One region of the Variovorax sp. GW822-FHT04A09 genome, then DNA from elsewhere that is predicted to be linked to it. Evidence: riboswitches for the same ligand, from Rfam matches in the RefSeq annotation. Region 1 holds a riboswitch; the other holds the start of a gene.
The links. A riboswitch is a leader RNA that binds a small molecule or an ion and turns the genes downstream of it on or off. The one in region 1 is predicted to bind cobalamin.

Region 2: it holds a riboswitch for cobalamin, as region 1 does, so the genes downstream of both, AC1RLW_RS01260 (TonB-dependent receptor) here and AC1RLW_RS05830 (TonB-dependent receptor domain-containing protein) in region 1, are expected to answer to the same signal.

The regions. Positions count from the first base shown of each region.
Region 1 is NZ_JBXAMV010000001.1:1,296,969-1,301,687, reverse strand. It holds gene AC1RLW_RS05845 (sulfite exporter TauE/SafE family protein) at 1-340, opposite strand, end outside; gene AC1RLW_RS05840 (cell division protein ZapA) at 633-968, opposite strand; gene AC1RLW_RS05835 (hypothetical protein) at 965-1,192, opposite strand; cobalamin riboswitch at 1,326-1,565, shown strand; gene AC1RLW_RS05830 (TonB-dependent receptor domain-containing protein) at 1,638-3,590, shown strand; gene AC1RLW_RS05825 (cobyrinic acid a,c-diamide synthase CobB) at 3,575-4,719, shown strand, end outside.
Region 2 is NZ_JBXAMV010000001.1:312,217-316,935, reverse strand. It holds gene AC1RLW_RS01265 (PepSY domain-containing protein) at 1-1,296, opposite strand, end outside; gene AC1RLW_RS01260 (TonB-dependent receptor) at 1,307-3,331, opposite strand; cobalamin riboswitch at 3,631-3,912, opposite strand; gene AC1RLW_RS01255 (hypothetical protein) at 3,994-4,215, opposite strand; gene AC1RLW_RS01250 (hypothetical protein) at 4,367-4,719, shown strand, end outside.

The sequences.
Region 1 (4,719 bases):
TGCCCTTGAGCAGCGCGAACACGCCCAGGCTGCCCGCCAGGCTGCCGATCACGATGCCGGGCGCCAGGCGCTGCACGATGTCCCAGCGCACCGCACCGCGCTTGTGGTGCGCGCGCACGCTGGACACCGACGTGAAGATGATCGTCGCCATCGAGGTCGCGATCGCCATCTTCACCGCCAGGTCGGCCGGCACGCCGCGCTGGCCCATGATGATCGTGATGAACGGCACCATCAGCATGCCGCCGCCGATGCCCAGCAGGCCGGCGAGGAAACCGGTGCCCAGGCCGAGCGCGGCGAGTTCGGCGATCAGGAGCGGGTCGAGCAGGGCAGCGAGGTTCACGGGAGGATGGGGAAAGAACGAGCGGCTGAAAAAGCAACGGCCCCATGCAGTGAAGCAGGGGGCCGTGGCGGGAAAAGGTGTCTGCAGATGGTGTGCCGGACCCGCATCCTGAACCAGGGTTCAGGTGGGCGAGGGCAGCAGGACTTCGGGTTCATCTGACGCGAGATGATCACGCCCGTCAAGCGATGTACCAAGCCCGGCTCCGGAGAGCATTGGAACAAGGAAATATTAAGCCCGACACGTCTGCAGACAAAACGGATTTTACGCCCCGGATGTGCCGGGCCGCGTGCCCTCAGAGCAAATGTCCATCGCCCGCCAGGGCCTGATCGAGTCTCTGAATGAGCTGGGCGGCCTTCGGGTCGGTGTCGGCGGAGCTTTCTTCCGTGCTGCTGGCAGCGACAGGGGCCGGTGCCGCGGCAGCAGCGGCCTGCTGGGCCGCGAGATCGAAAGCCAGGTTCAGCGAGGCGAGCACGGCGATGCGGTCGCGTGCCTTCACCTTGCCTGCGTCGCGGATCTTGCACATGGCCGCGTCCACGCGGTCGACGGCCTCGCGCAGTTGCGCTTCGCCGCCGTCGGGACAGCCGAGCAAGTAGCTCTGGCCCATGATCTGTACTTCAATCTGCTTCATGCGTGATGGGAATCTTCGGAAGGGGGTTCGGCCGGCAGCCGTTCGAGCAGGGCATCGAGGCGGGTGCGGGCCGCGGCGAGCCGCGACTTCAGGCCGTCGCGTTCACGCGTGAGCGCATCGACCTGTTCCTGCAGCAGCGCGTTGGTGCGCTGCACCTCTTCGTGACGCACGAGCAGGCGTTCCACACGCTCGGCGATCTGGTCGATGGGGCTGGAGGCGGGCATGGTTGGCGATTGTAGTTTCCCGGGAATTCGGAACATCCGGCGCACCGCGCGGGGCGCGCACCGGACGTGGCCGAGATTCTGGGGCCTGCGCCGCCTGCGATCAAACCCGGTGTGGTGCGTCCGCCCCGTGGGCCTAAAATCTCGCCCGTTGGTGCTCGCGGCGTGGTTCGCACGGCGCAGTTCAACGGGAAGCAGGAGTGGACGCCCCCCGGGGCCGAAGCCGCCTGCGCTGCCCCCGCAACGGTCAAGCAGACGACGCCGCAACGCGTCACCCCTTTCCATCCAGCCACTGGGCGCCCTGAAACAGGTGCCTGGGAAGGCGGCAAAGGGTCGATCTGCCAGCCCGGATACCGGCCAACAAGGCGGCTGCCGCATCGGCAGCCATGACGCCCATGGCGCCGGCGGGGAAGCCGGCCAGGGCATAGAAGTTCGTTCGGTTCACCCCATGATTTCCTGTGTTTCCCTCTCCAGCGGCCGCGCCAGCGTGCGCCGCAACCGTCCCGCGTGCCTGCCGCTGACGCTCGCCCTGGCCTCGGCCTTCGGCGGCCTGGCCCTGGTGCCGCTGGCTGCGCAGGCGCAAGCCGCCGCAACAGCATCTGCCACGCTCGACGAGACCGTCGTCACCGCCAACCGCACGCCGCAGGCGCTGTCGGACCTGGTGGGCGATGTCTCCATCGTCGACCGCAAGACCATCGAGCGCAGCGGCGCCACCGGCGTGGCCGACGTGCTGGCGCGCCTGCCCGGCATGGAGATCTCGCGCAGCGGCGGCGTGGGCAACGCCACCAGCGTGTTCATCCGTGGCGCCGAATCGCGCTTCACCGCGGTCTACCTCGATGGCGTGCGCATCGATTCGCAATCGACCGGCGGCGCCGGCTGGGAAGGCATTCCGCTCGCGCAGATCGACCGCATCGAAGTGCTGCGCGGCCCGGCCGCCGCCGTGTACGGCTCGGACGCCGTGGGCGGCGTGATCCAGCTCTTCACCAAGCGCGGCGAGGAGGGCGTGTCGCCCTACGCCGGCATCGGCTTCGGCAGCCACGGCCTGCGCAAGATCGAAGGCGGCGTGAGCGGCAAGTCGGGCCTGCTCGACTACTCGTTCGGTGTCGCGCACGAGGAAAGCAAGGGCTTCAACATCCAGCCGATCGCCAAGCGCACGCCCTCGAAAGACGGCTTCACCAACCCCGACCGCGACGGCTACCGCAGCACCTCGGGCAACCTGAAGCTGGGTTTCCAGATCACGCCCGACCAGCGCATCGACGCCACCTTGCTCACCAGCAACACCGAGGCGGCCTACGACCCGTCGGTGAGCTTTCGCACCAAGCCGCCGATCACCTTCCGCAACGACGTGTCGACCAACGAGCTGCGCACCGCCGGCCTGACCTGGTCGGCCAAGTGGAACGACATCTACAGCACCCGCCTGCAGGTGACCGATTCGCAGACCGTCTACAAGACCCAGCCCTCGTTCTACCGCACCGAAACCCGCCTGCGCGGCTACCTGTTCCAGAACGAATTCCGCTTCGGCGCGCACCTGGTGACCGCCACACTCGAGCGCCGCGAAGACGCGCTCGAAAATGCGCCCACCACCTCGGCCAAGCTGTTCTCGCGCGACCGCTCGCAGAACGCCGCCGCACTCGGCTACGGCTACGTGAAGGGCCCGCATTCGCTGCAGCTGCACGTGCGCCATGACGACGACAGCGAGTTCGGCGGCAAGACCACCGGCAGCGCCGCCTACGGCTACGCGATCACGCCGAGCCTGCGCGCCACCGTGTCGGCCGGCACCGCGTTCCGTGCGCCCACGCTGTACCAGCGCTTCAGCGAATACGGCCTGGCGAGCCTGCAGCCCGAATCGAGCCGCAACGTCGAGCTGGGCCTGCAGTACACGGCCGGCGCCACGCAGGCCGGCATCGTGCTGTACCGCAACCGCGTGCAGAACCTGATCGTGTTCGACGGCAGCGCCAAGGGCTGCCAGTCGTCGTTCGGCTGCTACGCCAGCACGGCGCGCGCACGCTACCAGGGCGTGACGCTCACGGGCGGCCACCGCATCGGCGACGTCACGCTGCGCGCCTCGCTCGACTACCAGGACCCGCGCGACCTGGCCAACGACCACCTGCTGGCACGCCGCGCACGGGCCCACGGCACGCTGGGCGCAGACTGGCGCATCGCCGGCTGGACGCTGGGCGCCGAGCTCCAGAGTTCGGGCAAGCGCTACGACGACGCAGCCAACACCGTCAAGCTCGGCGGCTACACGCTGCTGAACCTGTCGGCCAGCAAGCAGATCACGCGCGACCTGAACCTGGTGGCGCGCGTGGACAATGTGGGCGACAAGGACTACCAGTTCGCACGGCTCTACGCCACCGGGGGCCGCACCGCGTACGTCGGACTCAAGTGGACTCCGCAGTAAGCACCCGCCGCTCTTCGCCCGGCGCAGCCGTCACCTGCGCCGCGGTGCTCGTGGCCGCGCCGGCCTCGGGGCAGGGCAAGACCACGGTCGCGGCGGCGCTGGCGCGGCTGCACGTGCGCCAGGGCCGCCGCGTGCGGGCCTTCAAGTGCGGGCCCGACTTCCTCGATCCGCACTGGCTCGCGCTGGCCACCGGCGCGCCGGTGCACTCGCTCGACCTGTGGATGACCGGCGAGGCCGACTGCCGCGCGCGCCTGCATGCCGCCGCGTGCGAGGCCGACCTGGTGATCGTCGAAGGCGTGATGGGCCTGTTCGACGGCACGCCCAGCGCGGCCGAGCTGGCCGAGCGCCTGGGCCTGCCCGTGCTGGCCGTGATCGACGCCCAAGCCATGACCGGCACCTTCGGCGCGCTGGCCTACGGCCTGCAGAACTTCCGTCCGGGCCTGCCCTGGGCCGGCGTGCTGGCCAACCGCGTGGCCGGCGAGCGCCACGCCGACATGCTGAAGGACGCATTGCGCGAACCCGGCGACTGGCTCGGCGCCTTGCCGCGCAGCGCCGATTTCGCGCTGCCCGAACGTCACCTGGGGCTGGTCGGTGCCGCCGAACTCGGCGATGCGATGGTGCGGCTCGATGCCGCGGCCGACGTGCTCGCCGCCACGCCGCTGGGTCAGCGCGCGCCCGGGCAGCTGCCGCAGGTGCGCTTCGAGCCCGTACCGGCCGCGCCCGTCGCGCCGCTGCTGGCCGGACGCACCATCGCCATCGCGCGCGACACGGCGTTCTCGTTCATCTACCCGGCCAACCTCGAGGTGCTCGAAGCCCTCGGTGCGCGGCTCGCGTTCTTCTCGCCGCTGGCCGACGACCCGCTGCCGCCTTGCGATGCCGCCTGGCTGCCCGGCGGCTACCCCGAGCTGCACGCGGCCGTGCTGTCGGCCAGCGACCGGCTGCGGCTCTCGCTCGCCAACCACGTCACGGCCGGCAAGCCGATCTGGGCCGAGTGCGGCGGCATGATGGCGCTGTTCGACGAACTCGCCACGCGCGACGACGCCGAGCCGACCGACGTGCACCGCCTCTGGGGCGTGCTGCCGGGGCGGGCCGTCATGCAGAAGCGGCTGGCCGGCCTCGGCCCGCAGCA
Region 2 (4,719 bases), 980 kb from region 1:
GCCGCTCGTCGGGTCGATGTAGAGCCAGCTGCGCGCGGCGTCGTCGAACTCGAGCCGCCACACGGGCAGCACGCGCGTGCGGTGGTGGCCGTACCAGTGGAAGTCTTCCTGCGTCTGCAAGGTGGCCTGCGTGATCGCGGCGCCGGGGCGCAGCCGGGCGGCGGCGCGCATGATGTCGTCGCGGGTGATGGCGGCCGGCGCACCGGTGGCGGCATCGACAACCTGCACGCGGGCCTGCGCGTCGCGCAGTTGCAGCAGCGGCTTGCCGTCGAACCCCATCAGCAGCGCCTCACGCGGTGCGGCAGCGCCCTCGCCTGCCGGCACCACGGCCGGTGGCCAGGGGAACGGCGATGCGCCGGCGCCCGTGTAGCGCGCCATCGCGGCCGCATCGGCGGGCGCGCGCTGGAACCAGCCGTTGGGGTTCATCGAGAGCCAGCCGCTCACGATCCAGGTCAGTACGAAGAAGCCACCGATGAGCCCGGCGATGTGGTGCCAGGCCATCCAGCCGGTGTACGGCGTGACCGCGCCGCTGCGAAAGCGCCGCCGCAGCCGGAGGCGCAGGATGCCGATGACGATGCCCGTCACGGCAGAGACGATGCACGCGGCCGACAGCCACACGACCACGTCGTGCCACAACGGCGGGTCGGCGCGCAGCGGCGTGAAGTAAATCCAGTGCGGCACGGCGCCCAGCCAGTTCCAGAAGCGCTCGGTGCGCGTGGTGTCGCGCACCACCTCGCCGGTGCGCGAGGACACGTACAGCTCGGTGCCTGCCGCGTCGCCGGTTTCGATGCGGTGCAGCGGGCGCAGCGGGTTCAGGCCCTGCGGCACGGTCCACTGGTCGCGCTCCAGCGTCTCGGCCCAGCTTGCGCCGGGCTGCGCAGAGAAGTCGCGGGCGATGGCCTCGGCCTGCGCCGCATCGACCGGGCCGAGCACACGGGCGTCGCGCGCGGACACGGCATGCCGCCCGCCGCGTGCATCGACGATGCGCCACACGGGCTGCGCGTCGGTACCGGCCTGCATCTCCAGCGCCATGCGCCGGGGCGGCTGCGCACGCACCGCTGGCGGCAAGGCATCGAGCGCGGCAGCCGGCGCGACCACCGCCTGGTCGAAGCGCACCGGGACGAGCCCCGCGAGCCGCTCTTCGTCCGTGAGGTTCGGGTACCCCACGTACATCATGACCACGCCCGAGACGAACCACATGACGAACAGCAGGCAGCCGCCGATGCCCAGCCACCGGTGCGTCCAGTACAGCGCCCGCCGCAGCGGGGGCCATGTACGTTGCCATGCGGTGCTCATGAGGCGTTGCTCAGAAGTTCACCAATGCCGACAGCTCGAACGAGCGCGGCCGGCCCAGCAGCCACTGGTTGCCGCCGTTCGAGAACGAGACCGGGTACTTGCGGTCGGCCAGGTTGTAGGCGCGCAGCGCGAGCTTGAGCGACGGGTTCGCCTGCCAGCTCACGCCCGCGTCGGCCACGGTGTAGGAGCCGATGCGGCGCGTGTTGGCCGCATCGACCTGCCGCGCGCCGACGTGGCGCACGCCCAGCTCGGCCTCCCACTGCGACAGGAAGCGCCAGTGCAGCCACAGGTTGGCCGCCACCTCGGGCACGCCGGCCGGCGTGTTGCCCGCGCGCGAGACCAGCGACTTGCCGACCGCCTCGTTGAAGTCGTCGTAGCGCGCACGCAGCCGCGCGGCGTTGGCTTCGAGGCGCAGCGTGGAGGTCAGCGCCAGGTCGAGCGTGGCCTCGATGCCTTCGGACGACTGCTTGCCGATCTGCTGCACGACGGTCGGGTCGTTCGCGTCGCGCGACAGCAGCTTGGTCTTCTCGATGCGGTAGGCCGCCACGCTCCACGCGCCGCGGCCCTCGGCCAGCTGGCGCTTGTAGCCCACCTCGACCTGCTTGCCGACGCTGAGCTCGAACGGCACCTGCGTGGTCGAGGTACTGATGAGCCCGGTGAGCGGGTCGGCCGCGCGCGCCACCTGCGCATAGAACGACTGCGCGGCGTCGGGCGCGTAGACCACGCCCAGGCGACCGGTGGCGTACTCGAAGGTCTTGTCCAGGCGCGGGGCGCGGTTCTGCGGATCGGTGCGCACGATCTTCGCGTGGTCCCAGCGCAGGCTGCCGACCACCGACCAGTGTTCGTTGAAGGCCAGCTTGTCTTCGGCGAAGAAGGCGTAGGTGCTGGTCTTCGTCTTGTAGCGCGGCAGGTAGGGCGTGGGCGAGACGTAATAGCCGGGGTTGAAGACGAAGGCATCGACCACCGAGCGCCCGCCGTAGGGCGTGTCGCTCGAGTTCAGGAAGTCGATGCGGTTCACATCGAAGCCCACCAGCACCTGGTTCTTCAGGCCGAACAGCGCGTGCTTGAAGGTGGCGTCGGTGCGGTTGCCGATCTGCTCCTGGTCGTGGCCGATCTCCAGGTAGTCGCCGCGCGTCACGCGGTTCGTGGTGGCGCTGTAGGTGTAGGTTTCGCTGTCGCGCCAGTGGCGCTTGCTGTCCAGGCGATAGAGCTGGTTGCGCACGGTGACGGCGTCGTTGGGCGTCCACTGCGCATCGAGGCGGGTCCAGCGGTCGCGGTACTTGACCTCGGCGTCGTCGAGGTTGTAGTTCTGTTCGCGGTTCAGGCTGCTCAGGCGGCCGTTGACGAGCGGCACGCCGAAGTAGCGCTGCGGCGTCTGGCGGCCCTCGTCGTGCGAGAGCGTGAACTGCAGCCGCGGCGACACATCGAGCCGCACCGCACCGCCCACCGCCAGGCTCTCGGCCTCGCCGCGCTGCATGAAGCCGTCGGTCTTGCGGTGGCTGATGTCGAAGCGGTACGAGAGCATGTCGTTGATCGCCCCGCCGCTGCCGAAGGCGACCTGGCGCGTGGCGTCGGAGCCGACGGTCACGAGCGCCTCGTTGCGAATCGGGCCGCGCGTGGGCTTCTTGGGCACCACGTTGATCGCGCCGCCGATGGCGCCTTCACCGAACATCACCGAGGCGGCGCCGCGCAGCACCTCGATGCGGTCGGTCGACCAGGTGTCGAACGGGAAGGTGACGGTGCCCGCGCCCACATACAGGCGCGTGCCGTCGTACAGCTGCATCACCGAGCCGTGGCCGTTGAAGCCGCGCGCCGACAGCGACGAACCGCCGTTGCCCGGCGCGGGCGAGCCCGTGATGCCGGTGGCGCGGCTCGCGGCCTCGACCACCGACACGTCGCCGCGCGCGCGGATCGCGTCGCCAGTGAGCACCTCGATGCTGGCCGGCGTTTCGAGCGGCGTGAGGCCCAGGCGGCTGCCGGTCTGCGTGGGTTCGTCCAGGGCCAGCGGCGTGTGGCGGCTGGCTTCGACCTGCACGGGCGTGAGGCTGGGGCGACCGGTTGTGTCGCCCGATTGGGCCAGGGCGGGCCCGCAAGCGAGGCCAAGCCCCAGCGAAAGACCTGAAAGACCTGAAAGACCCGAAAGGCGCGCCCGTTGCAGGGGCGGGCCCGAGCGATCGCGCGGCGGCGATGCAATGCGATTCATCCGACTTCTCCTCCGGCCCGCGTCCCCGCAGGCTCCTGACCGATCGCGGACGCCGAGGGAGAAGAGACGAGGGGCGGTGCCGTTTCGCGCGAGGGAAAAGCGGCAGGCCCGGACACGCACTCCCGCAGCATCCGAAGGCGGTTGCGAAGGCCGGTATCCGGGCTCGCGGAGTGCGTCGGGTGCAATGCATGCACCTCGGCGCCGAAGCCCTCGCCTTCCCACGCCGAAGCGCAGTGGCTGCCCGGGCGAAGAATCGCCGGGACCTGAGGGTGTCGATGTCCGCTGACCGTTGCGGGGGCAGCGCAGGAATGGAAGGGTCGTTCAAAAAAACGACGCCTCGCACCTGCTTCCCGTTTAACCCCGCCGCCAATCCTGTGACTGGTCGTGCAGGGCACCTTCGAACCGTGGGGTGTTGGACGACACCGGTGTGAACCAATGTTTCCAACCGCCGGGATTATAGGGAGCGCCCTGCGGCGGCGCCCTTGCAGGCCCCGTCAGACGGGCTTGCCGTCGGGCCCGAACAGCCGCCGCAGCACCGCCACGCCGGCCACCAGTGCATTCGAATACGTGGCGTAGGGCTCGTGGGCGGCTTCGAGCGGCACGTACACATGGGTGGAGTCGCCGGGCGAGCCGTCCACGGCCTCCATCAGCACCCAGTAGAACTCCCCTTCTTCCAGTTCGTGGACGGTGAGTGCGATGTCTCTCGGCGAAGGCATGACGGTCAGAGAAATGAAACAGGGAATGAACCCGCCTTTGAACGGGCAAGGGGCTGGCGCGGTTGTCAGTACTAGGGCTTCTCCTACAGTGCATGGACGCCGCGCGGCCTAATGTTAGGGGTGGGGAGTTGCATCAGAACAAGGAGTCAGCATGAAACATTTCACGCTTGAACCCAACATGCGCGCCGCCTTCGGTGGCGCGTTCTACCCGACCGGTTACTCCCTGGTGATGTTTCCGAGCGTCGAAGACGCCAGCCGCATCGGCCACGGGCTGATCGCGAAAGGCATCGTGAGCGGCGACGAGGTCTACCTGATACCGGCCGAAACCGTCCTGGCGGAAATCGCGCCGACCGTGCACGCCTCGCACAGTCCCCTGCCCTCCGCCGGCACCGACGGCGACACGGTGCGCGCCTTCATCCAGCTGGCCCACGAAGGCCACACAGGCCTGCTGATCCGCACCAAGGACGGCGCCATCGCCGAGCGCGTGATGGAACTGGTGCGTAC